Regions from separate parts of the Nocardia sp. NPDC005745 genome, predicted to be linked through region 2. Evidence: riboswitches for the same ligand, from Rfam matches in the RefSeq annotation. Region 2 holds a riboswitch; the other holds the start of a gene.
What was found. A riboswitch is a leader RNA that binds a small molecule or an ion and turns the genes downstream of it on or off. The one in region 2 is predicted to bind thiamine pyrophosphate.

Region 1: it holds a riboswitch for thiamine pyrophosphate, as region 2 does, so the genes downstream of both, ABZ420_RS28815 (cytosine permease) here and thiC (phosphomethylpyrimidine synthase ThiC) in region 2, are expected to answer to the same signal.

The regions. Positions count from the first base shown of each region.
Region 1 is NZ_JBEXYF010000035.1:21,774-37,254, forward strand. It holds gene ABZ420_RS28780 (AvrD family protein) at 1-168, shown strand, start outside; gene ABZ420_RS28785 (ATP-binding protein) at 205-981, shown strand; gene ABZ420_RS28790 (class I SAM-dependent methyltransferase) at 991-1,668, shown strand; gene ABZ420_RS28795 (AAA family ATPase) at 1,804-4,347, opposite strand; gene ABZ420_RS28800 (styrene monooxygenase/indole monooxygenase family protein) at 4,467-5,669, shown strand; gene ABZ420_RS28805 (cytochrome P450) at 5,684-6,940, opposite strand; gene ABZ420_RS28810 (hypothetical protein) at 7,399-7,794, shown strand; TPP riboswitch at 7,877-7,991, shown strand; gene ABZ420_RS28815 (cytosine permease) at 7,988-9,352, shown strand; gene ABZ420_RS28820 (DUF72 domain-containing protein) at 9,374-10,201, shown strand; gene ABZ420_RS28825 (LOG family protein) at 10,207-10,962, shown strand; gene ABZ420_RS28830 (alpha/beta hydrolase) at 10,875-11,708, shown strand; gene ABZ420_RS28835 (CopG family transcriptional regulator) at 11,727-12,050, opposite strand; gene ABZ420_RS28840 (hypothetical protein) at 12,043-12,321, opposite strand; gene ABZ420_RS28845 (DUF4173 domain-containing protein) at 12,356-13,873, opposite strand; gene ABZ420_RS28850 (ATP-binding protein) at 14,083-15,126, opposite strand; gene ABZ420_RS28855 (response regulator transcription factor) at 15,165-15,481, opposite strand, start outside.
Region 2 is NZ_JBEXYF010000013.1:61,030-76,510, reverse strand. It holds gene ABZ420_RS15875 (bifunctional glycosyltransferase family 2/GtrA family protein) at 1-1,082, opposite strand, end outside; gene ABZ420_RS15870 (hypothetical protein) at 1,239-1,361, shown strand; gene ABZ420_RS15865 (TetR/AcrR family transcriptional regulator) at 1,432-2,154, shown strand; gene thiD (bifunctional hydroxymethylpyrimidine kinase/phosphomethylpyrimidine kinase) at 2,315-3,160, opposite strand; gene ABZ420_RS15855 (GTP-binding protein) at 3,251-4,387, shown strand; gene ABZ420_RS15850 (SDR family oxidoreductase) at 4,451-5,074, opposite strand; gene ABZ420_RS15845 (epoxide hydrolase family protein) at 5,182-6,264, opposite strand; gene ABZ420_RS15840 (TetR/AcrR family transcriptional regulator) at 6,350-6,994, shown strand; gene ABZ420_RS15835 (VOC family protein) at 7,059-7,466, shown strand; gene ABZ420_RS15830 (thioesterase family protein) at 7,504-8,331, opposite strand; gene ABZ420_RS15825 (KasA/KasB family beta-ketoacyl-ACP synthase) at 8,449-9,693, opposite strand; gene ABZ420_RS15820 (TetR/AcrR family transcriptional regulator) at 9,733-10,290, shown strand; gene ABZ420_RS15815 (MarR family winged helix-turn-helix transcriptional regulator) at 10,417-10,878, opposite strand; gene ABZ420_RS15810 (VOC family protein) at 10,935-11,342, shown strand; gene thiC (phosphomethylpyrimidine synthase ThiC) at 11,612-13,264, opposite strand; TPP riboswitch at 13,255-13,377, opposite strand; gene ABZ420_RS15800 (hypothetical protein) at 13,680-14,117, opposite strand; gene fahA (fumarylacetoacetase) at 14,204-15,382, opposite strand; gene ABZ420_RS15790 (homogentisate 1,2-dioxygenase) at 15,379-15,481, opposite strand, start outside.

The DNA.
Region 1 (15,481 bases), on a different contig from region 2:
CGCGCGTCCACTCCCCCGGCGCCGCTCACCTCCGGCACCGCGACCACGCACATGGTGCGCTCGATGGTCCTCGCCTTCGGCGGCGGCGACTGGCGCATCTCCAGCTGGGCATCGGATTTCGCGGGCTGCGAGATCCGATACGACCTCGCGCACCGGCTGCCCGCCTGACCCCGCGCATCCCCGAACGATCGGAAAGGCACTCCCATGTCGGGAAACAACTATCGACGCATCGTCATCTCCGGAACATATTCGACCGGAAAGACCACGACCTCCACGGCGCTGTCCCTGCTGACCGGCATCCCCCGGGTGGACGCCTCCTCCGCCCGCGAGGTGGTCACCGAGCTCTACCCGGGCATGCGGTTCCAGGATTTGAGCACCACCGAATTGATGGCGCTCGGCTTCCGCAGACTGGAACTTCGCATCCAGGCCGAGGCGATCCTCGACGCCCAGGGCGGTTTCATCGCCGACGGCTCGGTGCTCAACGAGTGGGTCTACGGCACCACGCGGCTGGTCACCGGTCCCAACCCCGGATCGAGCCGATGGCACAAAGCCGTCAAGAACACCATCACGCTGCCCGGCCGGCCGTTCTACCGCCGCTACCTCAACGCCTACGGCGACATGGCCCGGCAGCGAGCCCGGCAGAACTACGACATCTTCTTCCACCTCCCGGTGGAGGTGCCGATGGACCCCGACGGCCACCGGCCGGTCGACGAGCGCTACCGCGCCATCTCCGATCGGCAACTGCTGCACGCGATCAGCGAGCTCGGGCAGCCGGTCGTGACGGTACGCGGCACCCCCGAACAGCGCCTGGAATCCATCGTCTCGATGCTCGACATCCCCACCGTCATGGACATCGACGTCGCGGTGAAGGAGGCGATGGAGATAGTGCGCAGCAGCCGCGAGCGCGTCCAGGAAACGATCGTCGCCCAGCAACAACCGCACACTCTCGGCCGCAAGATCAAGTTCGCCACCCGCGTTTAGGAGCACGCCATGACCGTCCTGCTGGACAAGACCAAGCGCTACAACCCGATCGACTCGTGGTTCTACGACAACTTCATCTCCGATGCCGTGCGGGAGATGACCCCGACCCTGTTCGCCGACATCGTCGCCCAGCTCGACGAGGGCGCGCAGGTTCTCGACGTCGGTTGCGGCGGTGGGCAACTCGCGGTCGGGCTGGCCACCGCCGGGACCACGCTGCGGCTGACCGGCATCGACCTCTCCCCGCAGCAGGTGCGCAGGGCTCGCAAGCGCGGCGCGGCGCTGGGCAGCCGCATCCAGTTCCGGGAAGGATCGGCGACGGACCTGCCGTTCCCCGACGCCGCCTACGACGCGGTGATCAGCTCCGGTTCGATCAAGCACTGGCCCGATCAGCGCAAGGGGCTCGCGGAGATGATCCGGGTGCTGCGGCCCGGCGGGCTGCTACTGGTGATCGAGGCCGATCGGGGCTGCACCTTCGAGGACGCGCGAACTTTCGTCGACCGCTGGAAACTGCCGCAGCCGATGGCGCGGGCCTGCCTTCCGTTCTTCCGCACCTACATCGCCGGCTACGGCCTCGATCTGGAGGACGGCCGCGACCTGGTGGCCGATCTCCCGGTCACCGACGCCGAGGTGCGCCGCATCCCGGGCGAGCCCGGCATCCAGATCACCGCGCGCAAACGGGCGGAGTGAGCACCGGTCGCCTCGGCGAATCCGGCCGGTAGCGGGCCGGGCGGCGTCCCCGCAGAGACGTCGCCCGGCCTGTCGCCCGTCATCGGGGCCGACGACACCACCGGACACCTCGGCCGAGTGCCGACGGTGCTGACCTCAGCGCCGGGCGCGCTGCGGTTTGCGCGCGGCCTCCTCGGCCACCTGGGCCTGCCGGTCGTCGGGCACGAGGGCGCGGATGTCCTCCCGCGAGCCGATCATCAGTTTTTGCAGGATCGCGGCCATCTGGGCGTCGACCGTCTTGAACGAACTGCCGCGCCGGGCGGCGATGGCGGTGTTCGTCCAGCCCGCCGCCGCCAGCACGGCGACCTCCTGTTCGGCGACAGACAAGTCCTCCCAGTGCGAAGGACGGTGCCGCCGGACCGGATGCTCGACGGGTAGCCGGTCCAGCGACAGCTTCCCCAGCGCCAGCTGTGCCACCTCGCCCAGTTCCGGCCGCAGCAACGCACCCTCGCGTTCCGCCTCCGCGAAGGCGGTCTCGCCCAGGACCGCCCGAGCGGTGTCGGCGGCGATGTCGGTTTCGGTGGCGAACGGGCCGAGATTGGCGATGTCCACGCCGATCCTGTCCCGCAGGGTGGCACCGCCACCGGTCAGGCGCGCGACTTCGCGCGCCCAACCCGTCACCGTGCCGGAGCGTTCGCCGTCGGTGTCGCGGATCAGGCGCGCCAGTGCCCAGCCGCGGATGTGGACGGCCCATACCGCGCCCCATTGGTCGCGCATCGCCAGCTGAGTGGTCAGGGACGCGTGCGTCACGGCGAGCGCTTGCTCCGGGTCACCGTGTTTGGTCAGTGCGATAGCCCGGGCCAGGCCGACCCAGGACGTCGCCCACCGCGCCCCGGAGCGCTCGGCGTGCTCCAGGTGCCGCCGGGAGATCTCCAAGGCCTGCGCGGGTGTGCCGAGCAACGCCGCGGCCAGCGCTTCGAACAATTCGCTCATCGCGGCCCCACCACGGTCGCCGTCGACGGAGAACTTCTCTCGCGCGCGGGCCAGCACCGCTATCGCGCGCACGTCGCGGTCCACCAGCATCATCTCGGCGCCTCGGGCGAACTCGACCGGGGCGGGCAGACCGAGGTCGCGGTCGGGGTGCTCGCGCCAGCCCGCCCGGGCGGCGCCGTCGGGCGCGCACAGCGCCACACACTCGTCGAGCGTGCGTTCGGCGTCGTGGTGCAGGCCTTGGCACAGGCTGATCCACGCGATCAGCGACATCGTCGTGACCTGCAGCGCCAGCGGCGGCGGGTCGAGTTCCCGGCTGGCGGCCAGCGTGCGCTCGGCCCAGTGGCGCGGTTCCCGCAGCGAGCCGGTGAGGAACGGGCAGCGCAGCGCGATCAGCCCGGCGGCGATCTCCAGCCCGACGGCGGCCTCCTCCGCGGTGGCGAGGCTGCCCGCCATCGCGCACAGCAGGTTGTCCCAGGCTGCCCGCGCCCAATCCAGCAGCCGCTGTTCGTCCGGGCCGAACCATCCGGCTCGGGCGGCGACGACCTTGTCGCGGTAGTAGCGGCGGTGCCCGCGCGCCAGCCGGGCCGGTTCACCGCCGCGTTCGCTCGCGCGCTGCTGGGCGAACAGGCGAACGCTCTCCAGCAGCGAATACCGCACCGTGGTCGCGGTCAGATGCACCGAGACCAGCGATTGGTCCGCCAATCGCTCGAGCAGGCCTTCGATCTCGGCGCGGGCCAAGCCGTCCGGCTCGTCATCGGCGCAGACCGCCTCGATCGCCTCCAGTTCGGCGCCGACGTCCGATTCCTCCGCATCCGCGTTGTCGTGGTCCACGTCGTACCCGGCCGCGAACACCGACAGGCGGTCGAACAGCAGCCGCTCTTTGTCCCCGCACAGGTCGTAGGACCAGGCTATGACATCGCGAATGCCTTGGTGGCGCGCCTCGGCACCGACGCGGGGACCATGCGACCAGCGCAGCCGCCGGTCGGTCGCCTCACCGCTGAGGTCACGCAGGATCATCGGCAGCGGCTGCCGCAACAGCCGCGCGGCGGCCAGCCGGATGTAGAGCGGATGGTTGTGCACGTGACGGCAGATCGCCACAGCCAGCTCGGTCTCGTCGTCGGCGACGGCGTGCCCGGTCAATCCGGCGCGGGCCCGGAAAAGAGCCAGCGCCTGTTCCCGCGACAGCGCGGGCACCGGCACCAACTGCTCGTCGACCCATCCGATCGCCTCTCGGCTGGTGGCCAGCACCGTGAGGCCCGGCGCCGCCTCCAGCAGGTCGGCGATCACCCGGCCCGCGCCGTCCAGGACGTGTTCGCAATTGTCCATCACCAGGATCGTCTGCAGGGTGCGCCCGACCGCGTCGCGGCGGCGCAGCGTGTCCAGCACCGCCTCCCACGCCGAGCGTCCGGAGAAGTCGGCGTCCATCAGCGAGCGCGCGACCTGTTCCTCGACCGCCGCCGCGTCGGCGTTACGCGAGAGCAGCGCCAAGCGCACCCAGTGCACCGGAACACGGCGCGCCTTGTGGAACCGGTGCACCGCTTCGGTCGCCAGCCGTGTTTTGCCGATGCCGCCGGCGCCGATCAGCGTGACCAGGCGGGTTCCGCCCAGCAGCGCCATCCCGATCCGCTCCAGCTCACGTTCGCGCCCGACGAAATCACTGGCGGCCGCGGGTGGGAGACCCGGACTCGACGCACGTCCTACCGACACAACAGTGCAGCGTAGTCCGGTCGCATCCGCAGATTCGCGGGTCTCTACCGATGTGCCGCGCCCACCTATACGCGGACTATTGCGCTGTCGCGGTAGTTCACGACCGGAAGGACACGACGGTGGGACAGATACTGGTACTCGGGGCGGGCGAATGCGGTTTACCCCTCGCCCATCGTCTGCTGCGCGGCGGCCGGGTCGTCACGCTGGTGACCGATCGGGACGCCGAGGCGGTGCTCACCGGCACGGTGACCAGCACCCAGGTCAAGTTCCCGCCGACGCTCGACCTCGAATCGGACCTCGGCCTGGGCTTCTGGCGCTCGACCGCCCCGAACATCGAAGGCATCCGGTTCACCATGGCCGCCGACCGGGCGACGGTGGTGACCTGGGCCGGACGATTCACCCGCCCCGCGCAGAGCGTTGATCAGCGGACGGTGTTCGCTCGCTGGCTCGGCGAGTTCCTGGCCGCGGGCGGCGACCTGCGCATCGCCGAGCCCTCGGTGGCCGAACTCGACCGGGCCGCAGCCGACTACGCCCTGACCGTGGTGACTCGCGCCGGTCGCGAACTCGCCGACTGTTTCGAGGCCGATCCGGCGTGGCCCGCGCCCGCCGCCGCGCTGCGGCGGCTCGCCGTGCTGTACCTGGACGGTGTCGAGCCGGACCCGGAAGGCCTCGGCTCCTACACCGCGCTACCCGAGCACGGTGAAGTGATCTCCTATCCCGGGCTCACCGGACGGCCGGGGCAGGAACGCCGCTGCGAGATCTTGCTTTTCGAGGCGCGGCCGGGCGGCGCGCTGGACGTATTCGACCAGCACGGCACGCCGGCACAGCGCTGGTCACTGGCCAGGCGACTGCTGGAGGCGCACCTGCCCGCCGAACTCGCCGAGCGCTACCGGCACGCGGAACCGACCGACGCCGGGGCCACGCTGGTAGGGGCGGTGACCCCGCTCATGCGCCGTCCGGTGGGCACCCTCCCCTCGGGACGGCCGGTGCTGGGCGGAGGCGACGTCGTCTGCCGGATGGATCCCGGTGGTGCGCAGGGCGCCAACAACGCCGTGCACTGCGCGATCCGCTACGGCGAGGCGATCCTGCACGACCCCGACGGCCCCTATGACCGCGCGTGGATGGAATGGGCGGCCGCGCCGTGGCTGACGGCTGTGGCGCACCCCGCCGCGCGGTGGACGGCGACGGTGCTCGATCCGCCCCCGGCCATGCAGGAGATGATGCTCGCCGCCCGGGACGAACCGGCGCTGGCCGATGCCTTCGCCGACACCTTCGCGCGACCGGCGAACCTCGCCCGGCTCGCACCGAAAGTGCCGTCCTGACCGATTACCGGATCTCAGGATCGCCAGGGCTGCGTTGCCGGGAAGACGACCGGCAGTGCGGCCAGGGCACGGTGGAAAGGCCCTGGCCGCCACGTCAATTCGCGCACGGGCACGGCGGGCCGCAATTCCGGCAGCGCGTCCAGCAGCTGGTCGACCGCATCCTGGGCGATGAGATAGGCCGGGCTGCGGGCGGGGCACGCGTGCGGTCCGGCGCCCCACGCCAGATGCGACCGGTTGCCGCTGTGGTTGTGCCCGCTGATCGCCGGGTCGTTGTTGCAGGCGGCGAAACTGATGACGACCGGTTGGTGGGCGGGCAGCCAGACGTCATCGATCAGGATCGGCTGGCGTGGATAGGTGACCGAGAAATTGGCCATCGGCGGGTCGGTGAACAACACCTCGTCCAGCGCGTCGCGAGTGGACAGGCTGCCGCCGAGGACGTCGCCACCGAACCGGTCGTCGGTGAGAATCAGCAGCAGGGTGTTGACGATCAGATTCTGCAGCGGTTCGATTCCCGCGCCGTAGAGCACGACGAGCTGGTGGATCACCTCCGCGTCGTCCAGGCCGGCCGGATGCCGCAGCAGTCGCGTGGTGATGTCCCGGCCCGGCTCGGCGCGCTTCAGCTCGATCAGCCGCAGCAGGGCGGTGCCGAGCATGCGGTTGCCCTCCTCGGCGTCCACCCCGTCGAACACGGCGGCGGTCGCGGCGGCGACCTCTCGCCCGATCTCCGGCGGGCAGCCCAGCAGGGCGTTGATCACCTCGAAGGCCAGCGGAAGGGCGTACTGGGACACCAGATCGGCGCTGCCCGCCGTGCCGAAGGCGTCGATCAGCCCGGCCGCGATCCGCTCCACCGTTTCGTGCAAGGCGTGCAGGTCGACGGCGTTGATGCTCGCGGTGTTGACCTGCCGGTAGCGCGCGTGCGCCTCGCCCACGCTGCGCATGGCGTTGGGGCGCCACTCCAGGACCGGCAGCACCGGGCAGTCGGCGGGGACGTTCGCCTGCCAGGCGCGCGGGTCGGCGGGAAAGTGCTGCGGGTCGTGCATGATTCGCACGGCGGTGTGGTAGCTGAGCACCAACGTCGCGGGCACGCCGGGGGCCAGCTCGACCGGCGCCATCGACCCGTAGCGGGCCCGCATGTCCCGGTAGGCGCGATGTGGATCGGTCGCGAAATCCGGCGAATACAGCGGTATCCGCTCGATCCGGTGGTCGATGGGCGAACCGTGGTGGGCGCCGGATTCGTTGATGATCCGGTCGAGATCTCGGGGCGTGGTCAAACGCGTGACTCCCACAGTAGAAGCGTTTTCGGCGAGCGCGGGGTGAGCGAACTCGGCGCGGATCCTCGCGACGCCGTCGTTCGGTCCATGCGGCGCACCGCTGGGCCGCGTCTTCTCGACGGCGCAGCGGCTCGACACACAGGATGGTCCCGTAGGTAGGGTCCGGGCATCGGTAGGGGCGGCCTGCCTGCGGCGATGCGATCACTCGTCCGCGCGGCATCCGCCCCCACACCGGCCACGGTCAAGCAGCCGCGCGCGGCTTCGTCCGCGCTCCCGAACCCGTTGGTGATGCTGAACATTCGCTGAAGGCGGTCGGGCCGATCGAGCGGTCGGGTGCGCTGCGAGGCGCCTGCCGCGTGCTCGCATCGCCGGGAGCACAAGCACTTCCACGCGCGGACGGCTGGTGTATAACTTCCATCGGCCCGGTCGATTCCACCGACAAGCGATAGCGAGACACGATGCACGGTTACCTGAATCAGGTGTCCCAAGGCACGACCCCCTCCGGCTATCCGACGCGTGAGCCCGAGACCCACGTGGTCGCACCGCCCCGCCCGGCGGATCTCGTCGTCAGCGCACTGTTGTGGTTCCTGCCCGCGACGCTGGCCGCGATGTCGACCATCCTCGCGCCGTGGTTCCTGATGGCGGGGGGCATCTGCGCGTCCAAGCCCGAGTGCCGGGTCGACACCAGCGCGGGCGTGTGGATCATGGTCGGGGGCGGGATCGTGGGATTCGCCGTGGGGGTGCTGCTCTCGGGTATGGCGGCCCGGCAGGGGCGGGCGTTGTTCCCCGGCGCGCTCGTCGGTGCGGTGCTGGTCGTGCTGGCCTGGTTCGCCGCCTCGTTCCTCATGGGCTGAAACGCCGGGCGGCCGGATGAACGTCCGCCCCGACTCTTCTCCCCCGGCACGGAAAATGGCGCGGGTGTACTATTCGCCGGAATCACCCCACCGCGGGAGCTCGGGTACGGCCGGGCTGAGAGGGCGAACCGCACGCGTCGCCGACCGCATGAACCTGTCTGGGTAATGCCGGCGTAGGGAGAGCGTTTCCGTCATGTCGTCATCGACCCGCGCGAACGCGCACGAAGCCCCCCTGACCCTCGATCAGCCCGCACCGAAAGTGCTCTCGTTCTGGGACCAGAGTGCGTTCTGGGCCAATCTCGGCGTCAGCCTCTTCGCCTTCTCCGGGGCGTACACGGTGCTCGCGCCGAACGCCGAGGGGGCCGCGCAGCTCTCGATCGCGGCCGGAATCCTGGCGACCGTCCTGGGCACCCTGATCGGCGCGGCGATGCTCGGCGCCGCGGCACTGACGGGTGCGCGCACGGGACAACCCGCGATGGTCCTGCTGCGCGGGCTGTTCGGCGCCAGGCTCAGCTATCTGCCCACCGCGCTCAACATCGCTCAGTTGATCGGCTGGGGAACGTTCGAGCTGATTGTCATCGGTGACGCGGCCGAGGAACTGTTCGGCGGCGGCCCGCACTGGCTCTACGTGGTGGCCGCGGGCGTACTGACGACGGTACTCACGATCTGGCCGCTCGGCTCGGTACGGTTGCTGCGCAGATTCGTCACCGCCGGCGTCGTGATCGCCCTTGTCTGGTTCTACGCGCAGTTCTTGCGCGCCGGTCTGCCCGATCTGCGGGCGAACCCGGGCCCGAGCGGGGGTGGGCCGTTCGGCGTCGACTGGAACCTCTTCTGGGTTGCCACCGATGCCGCCTTGGCCGTCTCCATCTCATGGGTGCCGGTCGCCGCCGACTACACCCGGCACGCACGCTCCGGTCGCTCGGCGTTCGGCGCGGCAGGCGGGGCCTACGCGCTCACCCAGATCATCGCCTACGTCCTCGGCCTGTTCGCGCTGGCGCTCGCGACCGGCGAAGGCGGACCGTACGCGCCTTTCCTGCAGGTGAGCCTCGGTGCCCTGTTCTTCTTCGTTTTCGTGCTGCGAGAGGCGGATCAGTCCTTCGCCAATGTCTATTCCACCGCCGTCTCGATCCAGAATCTGGCACCGCGCGTCGATCGCCGGGTGCTCTCGATCGGCCTCGGTGCCCTGATCACGATTCTGGCTCTGCGGTTGAACATGGCGAACTACTTCGGCTTCCTCGGGCTGATCGGCTCGGTGTTCGTGCCGCTGCTCGGCGTGCTCGTCGCCGACTTCTTCTTGCGTGCCCGCCGCGAGTGGAACACCGCATCGGACGCGCCAGCGCGCTGGGGCATGGTGGCCGCCTGGCTGACCGGGTTCGCCGTATATCAACTGGTCAACCCGGGTGACGCCGGTGCGTGGACGCGATTCTGGGACGGCGTCCGGCAGGCTGTGCACTTCATCGGGCAGGCGTGGATGAGCGCATCGCTGCTGTCGTTCCTGGCGGCGCTGGCGGTGGCCTGGCTGGTCGGCAAGGTGACGGCGAAGACCACATCGGCGTAGTGAATTTGCCACCATGGAGGGATGGGCCGGATCAGGATCGGTACGTCGGGCTGGGTCTACCCGCCGTGGCGCGGAACGTTCTACCCTCGGGGCCTCGCGCACAAGCGCGAATTGGCCTATCTGTCGGAGCGACTCGACAGCGTCGAGATCAACGGCTCGTTCTATTCGTTGCAGCGCCCGTCCAGTTACCAGAGGTGGGCGGAGCAGACTCCGGACGACTTCCTGTTCGCGGTGAAGGGCAGCCGCTTCATCACACACATGAAGCGGCTGCGCGACGGTGACGAACTGCTGGCGAACTTCCTCGCGTCCGGCCCGCTGGCGCTCGGGCCCAAACTGGGCCCGATCCTCTGGCAGCTGCCCCCGACCTTCCGCTTCGACGCCGACGTGCTGGACGACTTCCTGTCCCGGCTCCCCCGCGGCACCGAGCAGGCCGCCGAGATCGCGCGGCGCCACGATCACCGCGTCGACCCCGCGCACACCAGCACCGATGCCGACCGGCCGGTGCGGCATGCCCTGGAGATCCGGCACGACAGCTTCATGACCCCGGCGTTCACCGATCTGCTGACCCGTCACAACGTGGCCCTCGTCGTCGCCGACGCCGCGGGCAAGTATCCGCTGCTCGAAGAGGTCACCGCCGACTTCGTCTACATCCGGTTGCACGGGCACGACGAACTCTACGTCAGCGGATACACCGACGAGGGCTTGGACATGTGGGCGGAGAAGATCCGTTCGTGGGCGGGATCGTGCGACGTCTACACCTATTTCGACAACGACGCGAAGGTGCGGGCGCCCCGCGACGCGATAGCGTTGCGCGAGCGCCTGGAACCGGTCGTCCGGCCCGCGGGGTGAGGCCGGTGCGGCAGGTCGCGGTCTGCGGGCCGAGAGAGTGCACGCAGCAGGAAGCGGAGTGGGCCCGCGCGGTCGGCGCGCTCTTGGCGCGCGCGGGGGTGACCGTGCTGTGCGGTGGCGGTACCGGCGTGATGGCCGCGGTCGCCGCCGGCACCGCCGAGGCCGGCGGGCTGGTGATCGGCGTGCGTCCGGACACCGATCGCGCCGCGGTGTGTCCCGCGTTGTCGGCGGTGCTGTTCACGAACATGGGTGAGGCGCGCAACGCGATCCTCGTCGAGTCGGCGGACGCGGTGATCGTCATCGGCGGCTCGTGGGGCACGCTGTCGGAGGTCGCGCTCGCGCGGCGGCGCGGCGGGATTCCGGTGGTCTCCCTGGGCGGTTGGGAGATTCGCGAGGCGAACGGGCGACCGGTGGCTGCCACGGTGGTCGCGGCCGACCCGGCAGACGCGGTGCGCCGGGCGCTGGACGGGATCACGAGGCCGAGCCGACCTGATATCGCCGGGCTGGTTACCCACCGCCACAGTTGTTTCGGCATGCCGATGCCCCTGATCTGCTCTGACACAAACCTTTCCGATCACGCAATCTTGCGTGCCATGCAATTTTCGCTACGGTGGAGACGCCGGTCATCCGGGAGGCACTGCGGCAACTGTCCCTTCTTCCAGGAGCATTTCCGATGGACGTACCGTCCCAGCACACTCTCGCCGTCCCCGGCGCCACCCTCTACTACGAGGTCCGCGGCGCCGGACCGCTGTTGTTGCTGATCCCCGGCGGCAACGGCGACGCCGGGACTTTCGACGGCATCGCCGAACGTCTCGCCGACCGCTACCGCGTGGTCTCCTACGACCGGCGCGGTTTCACCCGCAGCCCCCTCGACGGACCGCCGGACGATCGCGTGGCCACCGACGGCCTGGACGCCGCGGCGCTGCTCACGCACCTGACCGACCAGCCCGCCCACGTGCTCGGCAGCAGCTCGGGTGCGATCGTGGCACTCGAATTGCTGCGCGTCCGGCCGGAACTGGTGCGCACGCTCGTCGCGCACGAACCACCGCTGGCCACGCTGCTGCCCGATGCCGAGAAGTGGCTGACCTTCCTGGACGGCATCCACGAACAGAGCAGGACCGAGGGCACGTCCGCGGCCATGGCGGCGTTCGCGAAGGGCGTCGGTCTGCGGATCGCGCCGCCTCCGCCGGGTGAGCAGCTGCCGCCGCAAGCCGTCGAGATGGTGCGGAGGATCCAGCGGAACCTGGTGTTCTGGATGGAGCACGAGCTGAGGCAGTACCCCCGATACACCCCGGATCTCGCGGCGTTGCGCGCGTCGGCGGACCGCCTGGTGCTCGGGGTCGGGCGCGAATCGCGAGGCACCTTCCCGGCGCTCCCGAACGCCGCGCTCGCGAAGGAACTCGGGCTGGATCTCGTCGAGTTCGCGGGCGATCACGTCGGCTACCGCAGCGCACCCGACGAGTTCGCCGCCCGGCTCGACTCGATCCTCACCCGCGACGACCGGTGACGCCGTCGCGGCGGCAGGTCAAGCCGACTGCCGCAGCGGATGCAGGGCAGCCAGTGCCCGCAGGGCGTCGGCGCGCGAAATGGGCTGATCGTTCTCCAGGGCGGCCAGCTCCAGTTCGATCCAGTCGCGAATGAGTGCGGACATGGTCACGTTGCGCTGCTCGGCGGCCTTCTTGACGCGCTGGTGTAGATCCAGCGGGATGCGCAGCGACGTGGTGACGGTGACCGTGTCCTCGGCGCGCAGCGGCGGGGGCAGCTCGGCCGGGTCGACGGGCGCGTCGCTGTATTCCAGACCGGACAGGAAGTCCCGGACGTCCTCGGGGTTCGTCGGATAGTCAGTCATCGGCGTGCTCCCAACGCTCGAGTTCGGCCACCTGGGCTTCGGTCATCTCGACCGCGCCCAGGATGTCCCACTGCCAGCCTTCGGTGCGGCGGACAGCGACGATGAGCGGCCGGCCCGTCTCGGTTCGGCCCCACACCGTCAGGACCGCGAGTTCGTTCCGGCCACGCGCCCACCGAGGCCATCGGCGGGCGCCCATGAGCACCTGCAGCACTTCGCGAGGGTCGATCCCCACCAGCGACAACAGTGCCCACTCAGGCCAGTTATAACCCACGATCAGCGATAATACAAGTGTATTGCACGGGAGCTCACCGTGCTCTCGCCCGGGACAGATTCCAGCTCTGCCAGGCGTCTCCGTCGAGGTCCGCGCGCAGCCGGGTTCGCACCTGCGTGCGCAGCGGCTCGGGGAGCCGATCGGTCGCGGGCAGGATGTCCGGCGAGAGAGTCACCAGGTATTCGGTGTCCAGCGTCTTGCCCCGCTGCCAGCGATCGATGTTCTTCTCGGCGATCAACCGCTCCGGGTCCAGGACGGCCAGCGCCAGCAGCGTCGCCATCGCGGTGCCCACCACGGCGCGCGGCAACCACGCCCGGCGCAGCCGCAGAACCGCGGCCGACACCAAGACGTAGACCAGGCCGAGCCACAGTTCGCAGACTTCCACCAGCAGGCGCAGCACCGTGAACCCGTAGGCCTGCTGGTAGGTCCACATCCGGCCGAGCGCCGAGGCGACGATCACCAGCGCGAGCACACTCACCGCCACCAGCAGCCCCCGCAGCCACCACCGGTCGGCGGCAGTGTCCTGGGCCGCCCAGCGCAGCACGACCATCAGCACCGCGAGGGTCAGCACGGTCACGGCCGACAGTTGCCAGAAACCGGTGCGCGCGTATTCGGCGTAGGTCAGGCCCGACGTCTCCTGGACGTAGTCGTCGCCACCGAAGAGCACCACGAACTGGGTCGCGACGAACGCCGCGAACAGGACCGCGAGCGCACCGACCGGCAGCGCCCATTCCGATCGGCGCAACGTTCGCCCGGCCACCGCCGCTGTGGCGGGCGGCGGTGGGCCCGCCAGCAGGAACAGTGCGCCGAGCGTGCCGAGACCGGCCACCGCGAACAGTGCGATCCAGCGCGCCACCGACGGCATGTCCACGTCCGGCGTCACGGTCTCGAGCAACGCCGCGAACATGGCGTCGGCGCTGCCGAGCAGCGGAACGAACACCGTGAGCAGCGCGACGGTCACCGCTGCCGACAGCCCGAGTCGCCGCGCACGCGGCGCGTTCCCGCTACGCACGCGGGCGGTACCGGCGTAGGCCCACGGCACGGCGGCAGCCGCCGCGAGCCAGACGGCGAACGCGTCGTAGAGGATGCCGTTCGCCGAGCGGCGTGCGACGACCGCCAGCGAACCGGCGACGCATGCCGCGACCACGCACAACGCGAACAACCAGCCCGCGGCGCGGACGGCGCCTACCGCGAGCAGGGCGAGGGCGAGCGCCGCCCACCACAGCCGCCCCGCGTTGAACCGAGCAGAACCGGTGCGGGCCGTCTGTCGTCCGGACGTCGCCTCGACCGCACCATCGCTCGTCGTACTCGCCGCTCGCCCGCGGGCATTGCGGTCGACGAGGAACACTGCCGTCGCGGCGACACCGGCCGCGAGGAGCCACCCGATGCCGGGCCGGTCCCAGTGGATCAGAACCGCGGCAGCCGATCCGGAGACGAGCGCGGCGAGCGCCACCCCGGGAGGGCAAGCGACCCCTCGCCACTTCGACGGACGCGGGGGAAGCGTCGGCCAGGCCACCGGCGGACCGGCCTTCTCCGCGCGCGCCTCGGCCACCGCGACCCCTGAGTGCCCCGGCGGAGCCCACACCGATGCCGGCGTGGCGGGGACTGCGCTGGAATCGGTTGCCGATGGCGCGGATTCAGTTGACACCGGGTCGGGAGCCGACGCTGATTCGGGTTCTGGAGGCATGGTTCGTTCCTTCGATGGGCGTGCGGAATCACCCCGGGTCCGCGCCTGCGGTCCGGGTCGGGTGGTGTGGCAGATCAGCGTCCGGGCAGAACCACCCGGATGCGGGAGCCGGGATCGGCGACGGCGATGGTGCCGCCGTGCAGGTCGACCACCCACCGGGAGATGGCCAGGCCCAGTCCGGTGCCTCCGCCCGCGGTGCGGCCGCCTCTGGTGAACCGGTCGAACACCTGGGCGCGTTCGGCGAGCGGAATGCCGGGGCCGTCGTCCTCGACGTCGATCACGGTCTCGCCCTGCGATGCGCGCACGGCCAGGCGGACTTCCCCGCCCGCGGGCCCGTGCCTGGCGGCGTTGTCGAGCAGGTTGAGCAGCACCTGATGCAGGCGGGCACGGTCGGCGTACACGCGGGCGGCGCCGGGCAGCACCTCGGTGCGGAAGCGCACGCCGCGTCCGAGCGCGGCGGTCATGACCTCCGCTTCGGCGACGACGTCGGCCAGCAGCGGCGCGATCGGCAGATCCTCACGATCGAGCGGGAAGGCGCCCGCTTCGATGCTGGAGAGGTCGAGCAGTTCCGAGACGAGCAGCGTCAGCCGTTCGGTCTGGGCCAGCGCGGTGCGCAGGGTCGCCGGGTCGGGTTGGGAGACGCCGTCCACCAGGTTCTCCAGCACCGCGTGCAACGCCGTGATCGGGGTGCGCAATTCGTGCGAGACGTTCGCGATCAGATCGCGGCGTTGCCGGTCGGCAGCCGCCAGGTCGGCGGCCATCTGGTTGAACGCCTCGGCGAGTTGCCCGACTTCGTCGCGCGAACTCGCCCGCACCCGCAAGGTGTAGTCGCCGTGAGCCATCCGCTTCGCCGCCGCGGTCATCTCCCGCAGCGGCCTGGTGATGCCGTGGGCGAGGAACTGCGAGGTGATCAACGCGATCACCACCGCGGTGAGCGTGGTGCGCGGCGGCAGCCACCCGATCTTGAATCGGAAGAATCCGAACGCCACACCGCCGGAGCACAGCATGAGGATCGCGAGCTTCAGCTTGATCGACTTCACCGGGTCCAACGGCCGCGGCAGCAGCTCGGCCACGCTGTCGCCGAGCCTGCGCCACTCGCCGGAAAGAGTGCCGGACATCGTCTTCCGCACCCGCGGCGCGTTCTCGGGACCGGCGCTCATCGGGCTTCCAGGGCGTATCCGACGCCGCGCACGGTACGGATCAGGTCGGCGCCGAGTTTGCGGCGCAACGCCTTGATGTGGCTGTCGACCGCGCGGGTGCCCGCCGCGTCGGACCAGTCCCAAACGTCTTCGAGCAGTCGCTCCCGCGCGAGCACCATGCGCGGACGCCGGGCGAGCCGGGCGAGCAGATCGAATTCCAGCGGCGTGAGCAACGCCTCCACCTCCGCGCGCCAGACCCGGCGCTGGTCGACATCGATGCGGAGGTCTCCGACCAGGATCGTCGCGCCGTCGCGGTCGGCCGCCCGGTCCATCC
Region 2 (15,481 bases):
GATCCGCTGGTGAGCGCCAATCCGATGCCGAAGATCACCAGCCCTTGGAACTGATGCGACACGGCTCCGTTCGAGCCGCGCACGCCGAAGGTGAAGGCCCGGTTGGCGGCGGTATTGCCCACCGCCGTGATCAGCAGCGCGGCGAAGTTCGCCACCTGCGCGCCGGCGAGGGGCTGCAACAGCACGTAGAGCAGCAGATAGGCCAGCGTGCTCAGCACGCCGACGATCGCGAACCGCACGAGTTGCCCGACCATGCCCAGCGGCACCCCCGGCACCAGCGGTTCGCGGCCCACCGACCGGCGCAGTTCCTCGAGCGGCAGCGTGCCGGTGGCCAGCGCCCGACCGAGCCGCCAGATGCCGAGGAGGTCTTTGCGCGCGGTGTCGACGATGTCGACGCGGCTGTCCGGATCATCGATCCAGTCCACCGGAACCTCGTGGATGCGCAGCCCCGCCCGCTCGGCGAGCACCAGCAATTCGGTGTCGAAGAACCACTCGCCGTCGTGCACCAGCGGCAGCAGGCGGCGCGCCACGTCGGTGCGCATGGCCTTGAAGCCGCACTGGGCGTCGGAGAAGTGCGCGCGCAGCGAGGCTTTCAGCAGCAGGTTGTAGCAGCGCGAGATGATCTCGCGCTTGGGCCCGCGCACCACCCGCGACGCGGCGTCGAGCCGGGTGCCGATGGCCAGGTCGGAATGCCCGGTGATCAGCGGTGCGACCAGGGGCAGCAGCGCGTTCAAGTCGGTGGACAGGTCGACGTCCATATAGGCGACCACCTGCGCGTCGGAACGTTCCCACACCGCTCGCAGCGCCCGCCCGCGCCCCTTGGCGGACAGGTGCACCACCCGTACGTCGTCCAGTTCTTCGGCGAGCAGCTGGGCGACCTGTAGCGTGTCGTCGGTGCTCGCGTTGTCGGCGACCGTGATGCGCGCCGGGAAGGGGAACCCGTCACGCAGGTAGGCGTGCAGTCTGCGGACGCACACGCCGAGGTCGGCCTCTTCGTTGTAGACGGGTATCACCACGTCCAGCACGGGCGCACCCGTGGTCTCGGTCCGTTCCGCCGCCGCGACGGTCAAGGTCTCGGTCATGCGAACAACACTCGACGGCTACGCTGCCACGCTGCTGGGCCTCAGCTGTGAGGTTCCTGGGGGTGCCGCCCGAGCCGGATCACGCCGCGGGCAGGCCACATAGCGTACGGTCGATCACAGCGGGACCATTCAGGTTCTCCGAGCAAAGGACCACGTTTGTCCGACAAATCTCCGCGCAGTTCGATGTCCAAGAAATCCGGGAAGTCCCTGAAGGAAAAGCGAGCGGAGAAGAAGGCCAAGACCGCGGGTGACAGCGGCGCTGGTTCCAGCAAACACTGACCGGTGGGATGGGACCCGGCCGACGGCCGGGTCTCCGTACCCGGGTCGACAGGTAGCATCCGGATTCGTGATGCTCAGCGGCCGGACGGAAGACGACCCGCCGCGCAAACGTGTGGACGCGCGCACCGAGCGTTGGCGCGAGCATCGCCGGAAGGTGCGCGAAGAATTCGTCGACGCGGCTTTCCGCGCGCTCGACAAATTCGGCCCCGCGGTCAGCATGGGCGATATCGCCAAGGAGGCGGGCGCGGCCAAACCGAAGCTGTATCGCCATTTCGAAGACAAGACCGACCTCTACAACGCGATCGTCGACCGGGTGCGCGACATGCTCTGGGAACAGATCATGACCAGTTTCGACCTGACCGGCGACTCGGCCGCCGACCTGGTGCGCCGCGCCGCGTCCGAATACGCGCAGGTGGTGTCGCGGCAGCCGAACGTCTTCCGGTTCATGCTGCACAGCCACTTCACGCAACGCTCCGACGACGCCGATCGCGCGCTGCAATCGGCCCGGCAGTCCGCCCACCGCGCCGCCGAACTGTTCGCCGGTGCCGTGCACGAGGAGTCGGTGCAGGTCGCGAGCGCGGAACTGGTGATCTATTCGATCTTCGGTGCGGTGGCCTCGGCCACCGATTGGTGGCTGGGGGTGAACCGGGTGGAGCCGCCCGCCATGCCGGTCGAGCAGTTCGCCGCCTATCTGAGCGAGATCATCTTCGCGCTCGTGGCGGCCAGCGCTCGGCTGCATGGCATCGCGATCGCAGCCGATCTTCCGCTGCATCGCGCCTTTTCCGCTATGTGACCGCCAGCGCCCCCCGGGCCGGGCGCCGAGGTCTTCGCCGCATCCACGCCGAACGTCGTTGTTCCGATCGCCTCGCCGTTGAAGCCATCCGTGTCGGCGACGTCCTCAGTATCGCAGCGCCCACCGACAATAAATGGCGTGCGCCGTGCGGTTGCTCCGCTCAGTTTCCGTGCAACCGCCACAGCGGGGACACCGGCCCGTGGCCCGCGCCCAGATCGTAGGACGCGGCCAGGCAGCGGTAGGTCCACTCCTTGGCGAACTCAACCGCTTCGGGTACCGAATAGCCATGGGCCAGCGCGCAGGCGGTCGCGGCGGCCAGCGTGTCGCCGCCGCCGTGGTCGTTGCCGGTCGCGATGCGCGGGGCGGTGAACTCGAGGAACCGCTCGCCGTCGAACAGCAGGTCGGTGCTGTACTCGGAGGAACGCAGGTGCCCGCCCTTCACGATCGCCCACCGCGGCCCCAGCTTGTGCAGCGCCTCGGCGGCGCGCCGCGCCGAATCCTCGTCGTCGACGTCGATGCCCGTGAGCAGGCGGACCTCGTCCAGGTTCGGTGTCACCACAGTGGCGAGCGGGATCAGGGTGCTGCGCAGCGCGTCGAGCGCCTCGGCGTGCAGCAGTGGATCGCCGTGCATCGAGGCCGCGACCGGATCGACGACCAGCGGAATCTCGCCGTCGCGACCGATGCCGACCTCCTGGCACACCGCCGCCACCGCCTCGATGATCGCGGTGGAGGCGAGCATGCCGGTCTTCGCGGCGCCGACGCCGATGTCCGTGGTCACCGAGCGCACCTGATCGGCCACGACCTGCGGCGGAATCTCGTGAAAGCCGCTGACGCCCACCGTGTTCTGCACGGTCACCGCCGCGACGGCCACAAGTGCGTGCACACCGCACAGCGCCATGGTGCGGGTATCGGCTTGGATTCCGGCGCCTCCGCCGGAATCGGTACCGGCGATGGTGAGCGCCCGGACGGGGGTCTGCCCCTCGGCGGGCAATGGCAGCAGTTTCACGACACAAACCCTACGGCGACTCGGTCCGGTGTCCATCGGCAACCGGAACCCGCCCGCGGATGGCAAATGAAAATCGTTATCATTAATGTCATGGACTCCGACCTGCTTCCCGTCACCGTGCTGTCCGGCTTTCTCGGTGCGGGCAAGACGACGCTGCTCAACCACATCCTGGCCAACCGGGAGGGCCGCCGGGTGGCGGTCATCGTCAACGACATGAGCGAGGTCAACATCGACGCCGCGCTGGTCGCCGGCCAGGGCCACCTGGACCGCACCGAGGAGAAGCTGGTCGAGCTGACCAACGGCTGCATCTGCTGCAGTCTGCGCGAGGACCTGATCGAAGCCGTGGCCCGGCTCGCTCGCGAAGGCCGCTTCGATCAATTGGTGATCGAATCGACCGGCATCTCCGAGCCGATGCCGGTGGCCGCGACGTTCGACTGGGAATTCGAGGACGGCTTCCGGCTCGGTGACGTCGCTCGGCTGGACACCATGGTGACCGTGGTCGACGCTTCGACCTTCCTCGCGGAGGTGGCGCGCGGTCAGGCGCTGGCGGAGCGGAACCTGCAAGCGAGCGACGGCGACGGGCGCACCATCGCCGACCTGCTGGTGGATCAGGTCGAGTTCGCCGACGTCCTGCTGGTCAACAAGACCGACCTGGTCGGCGCGGTCGCGGCGGGGGCGGTGGAGGCGACGGTGCGCCGCATGAACCCGCGCGCCCACGTGCTGCGCACCAGCAACGGCGTGGTCGATCTGTCCGAGGTCCTGGACACCGGCCGCTACGACCCGGTGGTCGCCGCGGAGGCTGAAGGCTGGGCGGAGGAACTCGCCGGCGGGCACACACCGGAGACCGAGGAGTACGGCATTCGCAGCCTCACCTACACGGCCGATCGGCCTTTCCATCCGCTGCGTCTGTCGGGCGCGCTGGAACAGTTGCGAGGTCTGCTGCGCAGCAAAGGATTCTGCTGGATCGCGAGCCGGTCGACGCTGGCCGCGGTGTGGTCACAAGCGGGACCGAACCTGGTCTTCGAACCCGCCGCCTGGTGGTCGTCGCTGGAAGTGCCGCCGGGGCAGGAGATCGTCCTCATCGGCATAAAGCTGGATTGCGATAAGGTGCGCTCGCTACTCGATGGCGCCCTGCTCACCGACGCGGAGTTCGCCGAGGGGCCGGGCGCGTGGGCCGAGTATCCCGATCCCTTCCCGGCGTGGGGGGAACTGCACGAGCACGCCTGAAGATCGCGGCCCATGCTCCTGGCTTCGGGGCATGGGCCGCTGCCGTGCCACCGCATGGCGCGCTCAGTTCGAGATGCCGGGCGCCTGGCGGAGGTAAGTCGTGTCGGTCAGTTGCTCGATCATGAAGTCGGCGATGTCGGCACGGGCGATCTTCAGGCTCAGACCGCGCTCGCCCGCCGGGAATCCGCGCCGGTAGCTGCCGGTGGCCGGTCCGTCGGTGAACGCGCTTGGCCGCACTATCGTCCAGTCAAGGTCGCTGGCCAGGACGTATTCCTCCTGCCGGACGTGATCGGCATACGCCGGGCGCAGCAGCAACCCGAACATCACGTACTTCCACAGGAAGTTCAGGTTGCCCCGGCTGTCGCCGACGCCGAGCGTCGTCTGGCAGATCAGGCGCTTGACGCCCGTGCGATTCATCGCGTCGATGATCGCCGCGGTGCCGCCCGCCCGGACCACGCCCTTGCGCCCGTTGCCGAGTGAGATCAGCACCGCGTCCTGCCCCTGCACCGCTCGCCGCACCGAATTCGTGTCCAGCACATCGCCTTCCACCACGCGCAGCCGGTCGTGCCGCTGCGTGACGCTCGCGGCGCTGCGGGTGAAGGCCGTCACCTCGTGGCCCTCCCGCAGCGCCTGCTCGACGACGAGACGGCCGACGGTCCCGGTGGCTCCGAAGACTGCGATTTTCATGGTTCTCTCTCCTGTTTCGAAAGCTGCTGTGCCGTTGATGAATCCAGTACATCAGCGGGAAACGAGACGAACCATGGCCACAAGTCTCGATGCCATAAGAGAAAGTCTCAGCGCAGCTCGGCGAAGAACTCCGTGATCTCCTCCGCCATCAACGCGGGCGCCACGTGGTGCAGGTAGTGGGTGAACACGTCGTGCGTGCGCCAGGACACGATGTTGTGGTCGCGCTCGGCGAAGCGGCGGATGCCGTGGAAATCCCCGGCGGAGCCGCACAGCGCGAGCGGAACCGTGGTCGGCGCCGCGGGGTGCTCGGCCTTGTCCTTCTCGAAGTAGTGCCGTATCGCCGAACCCGCGGTGCCGGTGAGCCAGTGGATCGCGATGTTGGTCAGCACGAAGTCGTCGTCGAGGTCCGGACCGAGCAACTGGCCGTTCCAGCCGACCAGCCCGGCGGGCGAGTCCGTGATCGCGTGCGCCAGCGTCTGCGGTTGCTGCGATTGCAGCACGTTGAAGCCCATCTTGTTCTTCACGAACCAGTCCAGGGTGGCCAGCGACCGCTGCTCGTCCTCGTCGAGATCGGCCAGTTCCGCTGGATCGCCGGACGGGAACGAGTACACCTGCGTCACGTGCACGCCGACCACCTGGTCCGGCGCCACCCGCCCGAGTTCCGGCGAGATCTGCGAACCGCCGTCGTTGCCCACCGCGCCGTAGCGGGTGTAGCCGAGCCGCCGCATCAGCTCCGCCCAAGCGCGTGCGATCCGGCTGTCGTTCCAGCCCGCCTCGGTGGTGGGGCCGGAGAAGCCGTAACCGGGCACGGAAGGGATCACCAGGTCGAACCCGGCGGCAATGAGCGGCTCGATGACGCCGATGAACTCGACGAAGGTGCCGGGCCAGCCGTGCGTGAGGATCAGCGGAAACGCGTCCTCCCGGCTGGACTTCACGTGCAGGAAATGGATGTTCTGGCCGTCGATCTCGGTGGTGAACTGCGGGTAGGCGTTCAACGAGTTCTCCACCCCGCGCCAGTCGAACCCGTCGCGCCAGTAACCGACCAGGTGGCGCACCCGCTCGACGCTCACCCCGTAGGTATCGCCCGAGCCGGGGATCTGCTCGGCCCAGCGGGTGCGAGCGAGGCGATCGCGCAGGTCGTCCAGGTCGGCCTGGTCGACGTCGATGCGGAAGGGGGTGATCGCGTTCATGTCTTACTCCTTTTGAAACGGAATGCTCTGTTCTGATTGAACCGTAACAGAACGGATCGTTCCGTTCAAGTGCTATCCTGTTGTCATGCCGAAGACATCCGATGACCCAGCTCAGAAGGGTTTACCCGGCCGCAAGGCGCAGGCCGCCCGCAATGACGGCTTGATCCTGGAGGCCGCCCGTGCCGTGTTCCTCGCCGATGCCACGGCCCCGATTTCCGCCGTCGCGGAACGCGCGGGCGTCGGGATCAGTGCGCTGTATCGCCGCTATCCGAGCAAGGAGGTGCTGCTGCGCACGCTCTGCCACGAGGGTCTGCGCCGGTACAACGCGGAAGCCGATGCGGCGCTGGAAGATCCGGACGGCTGGCAAGGCCTGGTCGGCTTTCTCGAGCGAGTGGTGGACGCCGACGTGCACTCGCTGGCCGTGCATCTCGCGGGCACTTTCACCCCCGACGAATCGATGCTGCCCGATGTGCAGCACTCCGCGAAGGTCACGGAGGATCTCGTGCGCCGTGCCCACGCCACCGGCGAACTGCGTTCGGACGTCACCCCGCAGGATCTCGGCCTGATCCTGGAGTCCTGCGCGGCCGTCGCGGTGCCCGATCCGCAGCGCACGGTCCAGCTGCGCCGCCGCGTGCTCGCGATGCTGCTGGCCGGGCTGAGCGCGGACGGCGAACTTCCCGGCCCCCCGCCCGCGCCGGACGAGTTCAACTGGCGCTGGGCTCGGCGATGATTTCTCCCGTGCCGACCGGTCCGCACTGGTAGGAATACCGCTGTCCGCCCCGAAAGGATGCGCCGTGAACTGGACACTCGAGGTCGTCATCGTGCCCGTGTCGGATATCGACCGAGCCAAGAACTTCTACGCGGAGCAACTCGGCTTCGCCGTCGACCACGACACCGAGATCGACGACAACGTCCGCATCGTGCAACTGACCCCACCCGGCTCGGGTTGTTCGATCGTGATCGGCAAGGGCGCGGTGCCCGACATGACACCCGGCTCCCAGCAGGGCCTGCAACTCGTGGTCAACGACCTGCGCAAAGCCCACGATGAGCTCACCGCCCGAGGCGTCGAGGTCACCGAGATCCAAGTCCTCGGCGAGAACCCCGCCCCCATGCCCGACCCACTCGACAACGTCGGATTCTTCTTCTTCACCGACCCGGACGGGAACGGCTGGGGCGTCCAGCAGATCTCGACCCGTCCGTGAGGGTTGTCGCGACGAACGCCGAGTGGGTCTGCCTCGGCTATCGGTTGCCGAGGAAGAGGGTTTGCGTGCTGCGGCCCAAGGGACCCTTTTCGTCGTAGAGCGCCGATTCGGCCATACCTATGCCATGGGGTTGGGGGTAGGTGACGGCGTCGAGGCAGACCCATTCACCTGCGGGTTGGCGGTGCAGGGTGACCGTCAGGTCGGTGTTGATGAACAGGTACTTCGACCAGTCCATCACCGCGCTGACGCCGTTTCCGGAATCCGCCGCCGCGAGGGTGCGTTCCAGCGGGCTCGGGTCGGTGCCCGCGACGATCGGGTATTTGATCCTGATCCAGCACACCGCCGGACCCGGCTCGGTGAAAGAGCCGCTGACGAAGCGGTATTCGATGGCGGTGTGGAAGCCCACCGGTTGGGTGGAGGGGAACGGCGCGGGAACGTCCGCGTGTTCGGGACCGGGGCGTGTGCCGGTGGGCAGGAAACGTTCCGGCAGCGGCAATTCCGGTTCGGAAAGCTTGAACCGCCAGGCATTCGCCCGCATCACCGGCCCGCGCTCGGTGGACAGCGTCGCCTCGATGAGTTCGACGCTGCGGCCGGGGCGGACGACCCGCGCCGCCGCGGTGAGCGGTGCCAGCGGCACCGGGCCGAGGATCTCGACCGCGACCCGGCCGACCTGGAATCCCGGGCGCGGCTCGCACCGCTCGATCACGTGCCCGAGCAGCGCCGAGGGCGGACCCGCGTGCTGGGCATCCGGCGACCAGGGGCCGCGGGTCAGCTCGGTGGACAGAAAGCGATCCGGCCGGTCGGGGTCGGGAAGGTAGAAGGCGTCGCTCACAGCGCCCCGCCTGCGCTCGATTCCGTCGCGCACGCCCGCGCGCACGCTCCTCGGTTCCTTCGCCGGTGCTCGCTCACGTCGCTGTCCGTCCTTCGGGCCGATCGGTCGGTTGTACAACGACGGTAGCCCGCTCCGGAACGGAACTCGAGGTCAGACCCGGCCGAACGCCAGCGCGACGTTGTGCCCCCCGAAGCCGAACGAATTGTTCAGCGCGAAATCGATGCGCTGGGTGCGCGGCGCGCCCGCGACGATGTCCAGGTCGATCGCTGGGTCGAGATTGTCGAGGTTCAAGGTGGGCGGGACGACCTGATCCCGCAGGGTGAGCATGGTGACCAGCGACTCCAACGCGCCGACCGCCCCGATGGAATGCCCGAGCGCGGATTTTGGCGCGTAGACCGAGGCATCGGGCACCACGGACGCGATCGCGTTGGCCTCCGAGGCGTCGCCGATGGAGGTCGACGTGGCGTGCGCGTTCACATGCTGGATATCCGAAGCCCGCAGTCCTGCGGTCTCGATGGCCTTGCGCATCGCGCGAGCCGCGCCGATGCCCTCCGGCTCGGACGCGACGATGTGATAGGCGTCGGAGGTGATGCCCGCGCCGAGCACCCGCCCGTGCACGGCGGCCCTGCGCGCGCGAGCGTGCCGCTCGGACTCGAGCACCAGCAGCGCGCCCGCCTCGCCGAAGACGAATCCGTCGCGGTCGCGGTCGAACGGGCGTGACGCGCGTTCCGGGTCGTCGTTGCGGGTGCTCATGGCGCGCATCATGGCGAAACTCGCGATGGGCACGGCGTCGATATGCCCTTCGACGCCGCCCGCCACCACCACGTCCGCCTCGCCGGTGGTGATCAGCCGCCACGCGTGCGCGATCGCCTCCGAACCCGAGGAGCAGGCCGACACCGGAGCGAAAACACCTGCCCTCGCTCCGATCTCGAGCCCGACGGTGGCGGCGGGACCGTTCGGCATCACCATCGGCACCGACATCGGCGACACCTTGCGATAGCCGCCCGCGCGCATCGCGTCGACCGCCGAGATCAGCGCGTCGCCGCCCCCGAGCCCGGTGCCGATGGCCACCGCCAATCGGTCACCGTCCACCTCGGGGGCGCCGGCGGAACGCCACACCCGGCGGCCGAGCACCAGCGCCATTTGCTCGACGTAGGAATGCCTGCGCTGTTCGACCCGGGTGAGCTCGGCGCCGGGCTGTGACTTCAGCTTGCCGCCGATGCGGACCGGAAGGTCGTACTCGGCTACGAAATCGTCCTCGAGCGCGCCGATTCCGCTGTGCCCCGCCAGCAGTTCGGACCAGGTCGTGTCCATATCGTCGGCCAGCGACGTGGTCGCCGCGTACCCGGTGACCACCACCGAATCCCGAGTTTCTGAAGCGATTGTTACAGTCACGATGTCATGAATACCTGTACCAATCGCTACGGTCAACCCATGGCCCGCCCCCTAGACCACGCCAAACGCGCCGAACTGCTCGCCGCCGTGGTGCGGTACATCGCCGACCACGGCCTCGCGGACCTGTCGCTGCGCCCACTGGCCGCCGAACTCGGCACCAGTTCGCGGATGCTGATCTACTACTTCACGACCAAGGAGGAGCTGCTGGTCCAAGCGCTGGCGACGCAGCGCCCTGACCTCGCAGCCCTCTTCGCCGACATCGGTGACCCGTCCGAACTCCGCGACCGGCTGTGGGACTTCTGGACCGCGAACACCTCGGGTGAGGGCCGAACGAGCGTCCGGGTGATGCTGCAAGTCCTCGGCGCAGCCTGTGCACCACGGAGTCCGTATGCCGACTACGCCATCTCCGCCATCGCCGCGTTCGTGTCGGCGCTGGCGGACGGGCTGCGCAACCTTCCGTCCATTGACGACCCCGAAGTCGTCGCGACCCTGCTTGTGTCGGGCTTGCGAGGGATTTTGCAGGACCGGATGATCACCGGCGAGGTCGAGCGCACCGATCGCGCGGCCCGCCGCCTGATCGAGCAGACGGTGCTCTGATCTCGCATATCGGCGCGGTCATGGCGCGACGGTGACCATTCGTCCGACTCGTACGAGCGACCAGAGCGAGGTAGTCGCCCTCGCCCGATGCCGCCGGAGATCTTCACGCAACGGTCGTCGCCGAAATCACTCGATAGCGGACTCCGGATGCGCATGCGTGAAGACGCGTTCCAGCATCGCATGCAGTTGATCGCGCTCGGCCGTGTCCAATGGGGCGAGGATTTCGTCGCCGACCCGACCGGCCTCGCGATCGAGGGAACGCAATGCTGCGCGGCCGGTGCGGGTGACGCGCACGGTGATCCGGCGACGGTCGCGGTCGTCGCGCGTGCGTTCCACCCGACCGGCGGCTTCCAGTTCGTCGACGATCTTGGCGACGTCGCTGGGGTGGATGGTCAGGCGCTCGGCCAGATCCCGTTGGGCGTGCGGGCCGAAATCGGCGAGCGCCGCGAGGATGGCCATGTGCCACAGCCGCAGGCCGCGAGCGGCGAGCCGGTCGGCGAATCGGCCGCGCGCGGTCTTGCCCACCCGGGACAGAAGGTAGATGTCGAGGCCGAGCAGGCTCGGCGGCAGTGCGCGTCCGGAGTCCATGGATCTATTGTAGGTGTGGACCTACAATAGGTCGGCACCAACTAGTTGGAGACGCCGTGGACGCACTTCATCCGAGACTTCTGGTCACCCGATTCGCCGAGTGCTTCGAGTTCTACGCGGCCGTGCTGCCCGAGCTGATCGGGGCGACCCTGATCAAGGGAACCGCTGCGGGTCCCTACGCGAACTGGGACGTCGGGGATCAAGGTGCGCTTGTGCTCTTCGATCGCTCCGCGATGGCGGAGGTCGTCGCGACATCGGCGCTGCCGGAGCGAGCCGCGCCGTCGCAGGACGCGGTCATGTTCGTCTGCCGGGTCCGCGATGTCGACGCGGGTGCGACACTGTGTGCCGAGCACGGCGCCACGGTTGTCGCAGGTCCAGCCGATCGGCCGCAGTGGGGCCCCGGGCTGCGCACCGCCCACCTGCGTGACCCGGAGGGCACACTGATCGAACTCCAGTCCTACTGATCGCCGAGCGGTCCTGATCGGAAAAGCCATGTGGCTGATCGAACAGCGATCCGCCAAAGACCTGCTCGGCCGGATCGTCGCCAAGCGTCGCACCCTGACCCCCCGGAATGCGCGAATTCGCAGTTCCTAGAAGACTGGAATATCAGCTACAGCAACGCATTACGTGTACACCGATTGCACTTTCAACCGGTTGTCGCCGAGAGTTCCATTCGAACCCGGCGTCCCGCCGCCCGCCGCATCGTAGGTATGCGGCGAGCGGCGGGTGGTCGTTACGAGACGACGGGCAGGTAGACGGCGTTGCCTTTGCCCGCGAACTCGGCGGACTTCTCCGCCATGCCCGCTTCCAGCGCCTCGACCTCGTTCAGGCCGTGGCGCTCGGCGTATTCGCGCACGTCCGCCGAGATCCGCATCGAGCAGAACTTCGGGCCGCACATCGAGCAGAAGTGCGCGGTCTTGGCGGGTTCGGCGGGCAGCGTTTCGTCGTGGTACTCGCGCGCCGTGTCCGGGTCGAGCGACAGGGCGAACTGGTCACGCCAGCGGAATTCGAAGCGGGCCTTGGACAGTTCGTCGTCCCGCTGCTGGGCGTGCGGGTGTCCCTTGGCCAGGTCGGCGGCGTGCGCGGCGATCTTGTAGGTGATCACGCCGACTTTCACGTCGTCGCGGTTGGGCAGGCCCAGGTGTTCCTTCGGCGTGACGTAGCAGAGCATGGCGGTGCCCGCCTGCGCGATGATGGCCGCGCCGATGGCCGAGGTGATGTGGTCGTAGGCCGGTGCGATGTCGGTGGCGAGCGGGCCGAGTGTGTAGAACGGCGCCTCCTCGCACCACTCCTCCTCGAGCCGGACGTTCTCCACGATCTTGTGCATCGGCACGTGACCGGGACCCTCGATCATCACCTGTACGCCATGGGATTTCGCGATCTTGGTCAGTTCGCCCAGGGTGCGCAGTTCGGCGAATTGCGCCTCGTCGTTGGCGTCGGCGATGGAGCCGGGCCGCAGGCCGTCGCCGAGGGAGAAGGTGACGTCGTAGCGCGCGAGGATCTCGCAGAGTTCCTCGAAGTGCGTGTACAGGAACGATTCCTGGTGATGCGCCAGGCACCAAGCCGCCATGATCGACCCGCCGCGCGAGACGATGCCGGTCACCCGCTTGGCGGTCAGCGGGATGTAGCGCAGCAGCACGCCCGCGTGCACGGTCATGTAGTCCACGCCCTGCTCGCACTGCTCGATCACGGTGTCGCGGTAAATCTCCCAGGTGAGCGCGGTCGGGTCGCCGTTCACCTTCTCCAGCGCCTGGTAGATCGGCACGGTGCCGACCGGGACGGGGGAGTTGCGCAGGATCCACTCGCGCGTCTCGTGGATGTTCTTGCCGGTGGACAGGTCCATGATGGTGTCCGCGCCCCAGCGGGTCGCCCACACCATCTTCTCCACCTCCTCGGCGATCGAGGAGGAGACGGCCGAGTTCCCGATGTTCGCGTTGATCTTGACCAGGAATTTCTTGCCGATGATGGTCGGCTCGAGTTCCGGATGCTTATGGTTGGCCGGGATCACCGCGCGGCCCGCGGCGACCTCTTCGCGCACCAGCTCCGGCGCGACGCCTTCACGCGCGGCGATGAAGCGCATCTCGGGCGTGACGATGCCCTCGCGGGCCCAGGCGAGCTGGGTGCGCGGGCCCGCCCCCTCTGATCTGGGCCAGGTGTCGCGCAGCTTCGGTAGACCGCCTTCGAGATCGATCGTCGCCGTCTCGTCGGTGTACGGCCCAGACGTGTCGTAGACATCGAAGTGCTCGCCATTGGTCAGATTGATCCGGCGCACGGGTATGCGCAGGTCTTCGACTTCGAGATAGTGCTTGACGCTGCCCTCGATGGGGCCGGTGGTGACGCTGTCGACTGGTGCGGTTGCGCCGTCGGACGCAGCGGCGGGTGCCATCTTTTCCTCCCTACGCCGGCATTACCCGGTCAGGTTCATACGGTCGACGGCCCTGACGCCTCTCGGCTAGCCGTCCTCTCAGCCCGCTGGTGCGAGCCCCCGTTGGTTGTGAAATTTTCCCGCCCGACCATACCCGGACCGCCCGGCCGCGTGCCCGGCGATTCGCCGCGATCGAGCGAACTCACAGGCAGTGGACATCGGTGACGACGTGCCGAGGCGCGGCTGGAAGTCGCGTGCCGGGATGAGGCGCTGCTGAATACCCGGGAGTCCGGCCAGGCGCTCAGGAAGGTGTGGCGGCGGACTCCGCGCGACGAACAGGCGGTGCAATCGACCTGGGAGCATGCGTGTTCGGTCGGTGTGGCGCCGACGGCGAGGGCGCCCGGCCAGGCGGCATGCCCGGGATTCCCGGTCGAGATCACAACTCTTCCGGTTTGGCCGAATGGCCGGGCGCGCCGCGGGTGCGGCGGGCTTCTTTCATCTCGGCTTCGTAGAGGTGGCGGCGACCGTCGAGCAATTCGTCTCGGGCGGCCCGGTCGATTTCGCGGAACAGGGCGTAGTAGCCGTCGTCGTATTCTTCGATGATCTGGAACGTCCAGCGTCCGGCCAGCACGTTGCGACCGATCAATTCGGTGGATATCCGGTCGGCGATGCGGGCATGGCCCGCCTCGCGGAACAGCTCCACGGCCTCGTCGAGCGCCAGGTCGGCGCCGCCGGTCAGCTGGTGGAAGGAGTACAGGTGACCGCGGGCGCGTTCGATGATCTCCAGCGCCTCCGACAGTTTGCCGGTGGCGGCGACCGTGGTGTCGTCGACGCCGTCGGGCCTGCGGTGCGCTACGTCCGGGCGATCGGTCATGACCTCGCTCCTTGTCTGGCGGATGCAACCGTAGCGCGGCGTACCCGGAAGGGGGCGAGCTCAAGCGCTGGAAGATTGCTCGGGGTTCAGCGCGGATGCGCGGGGCGGATGCGGCCGGTGACCTCGCCCAATCCGATGCGAGACGTTTGAGGACCGGGAGCAGATGCCGTGATCGTCACTTCGTCGCCGTCTTCGAGAAAGGTGCGTTGCCCGTCGTTCACCGGAATCGGTTGACTCCCACCCCAGGACAACTCGATGAACGACCCGCGCTGGTCCGGTTCGGGGCCGGAGATGGTGCCCGACGCGTACAGATCACCGGGGCGGGTAGCAGCTCCGTTCGCGGTGAGATGAGCGAGCATCTGCGCCGGTGACCAGTACATCCGGGCATAGGGCGGGTGCGCGACCGGTTGCCCGTTCCACGCCACGGTGAGATCGATGTCCAGGCCCCACGCCTCGTTACCCCGCAGGTAGGGCAGCGGCGCGGGCGACTGCTCGGGCAGCGGTATGCGCGCGGACTCCAGTGCGGCCAGCGGCGTGATCCACGGTGCGAGCGAGGTCGCGAACGACTTACCGAGGAAAGGTCCGAGTGGTTGATACTCCCAGGCCTGGATATCGCGCGCGGACCAATCGTTGACCAGCGCGACGCCGAAGACCCGGTCGGCGAATTCGTCGATGCCGACCGGCACGCCGAGCCGCGAGCCGACACCGATCACGAAGCCGAGTTCGGCCTCGATGTCCAGCCGCCGGGAGGGGCCGAACTCCGGCGCACCGGATTCGGATCGGCGCTGCCCGCACGGCCGCGCCACCTCGGTGCCGGACACCACCACGGTCCCCGCCCGCCCGTGATAGCCCACCGGCAGGTGGCGCCAGTTCGGCAGCAGCGGGTCGCCGTCCGGCCGGAACAGGCGGCCGAGATTCGTCGCGTGATCAATGCTCGCGTAGAAGTCCACGTAGTCGCCGATCCGTACGGGCAGCCGTAGTTCCACGTCGGACAGGGGATGGACCGCGGCGCTGTCCAGCTCGCCTTCGACCGCCTCGCGAATCCGGTCGCGGACCGCGCGCCAGCGTCCGGGCCCCTGCGCCAGGAAGGCGTTCAGGCTCGGTTCGGCGAACACCGGATCATCCAGGAGCGCGAGCACATCGACGACGTGTTCGCCGAGCCGCACACCCACCCGGTGGCTTCTTCCCCTCGGTGCGAACACCCCGTACGGCAGGTTGTCCGGACCGAACAAAGACTCCGGGGATACCTCGACCCTCGTCCTCACGCGGGGCCCCGCCCGGACCAGGTCCACGCGTAGGTCGGGTCCTCGCAGGCCAGGGCGCCTTCACCGAGTTCCAGCGGACGGAAGGTGTCCACCATGACG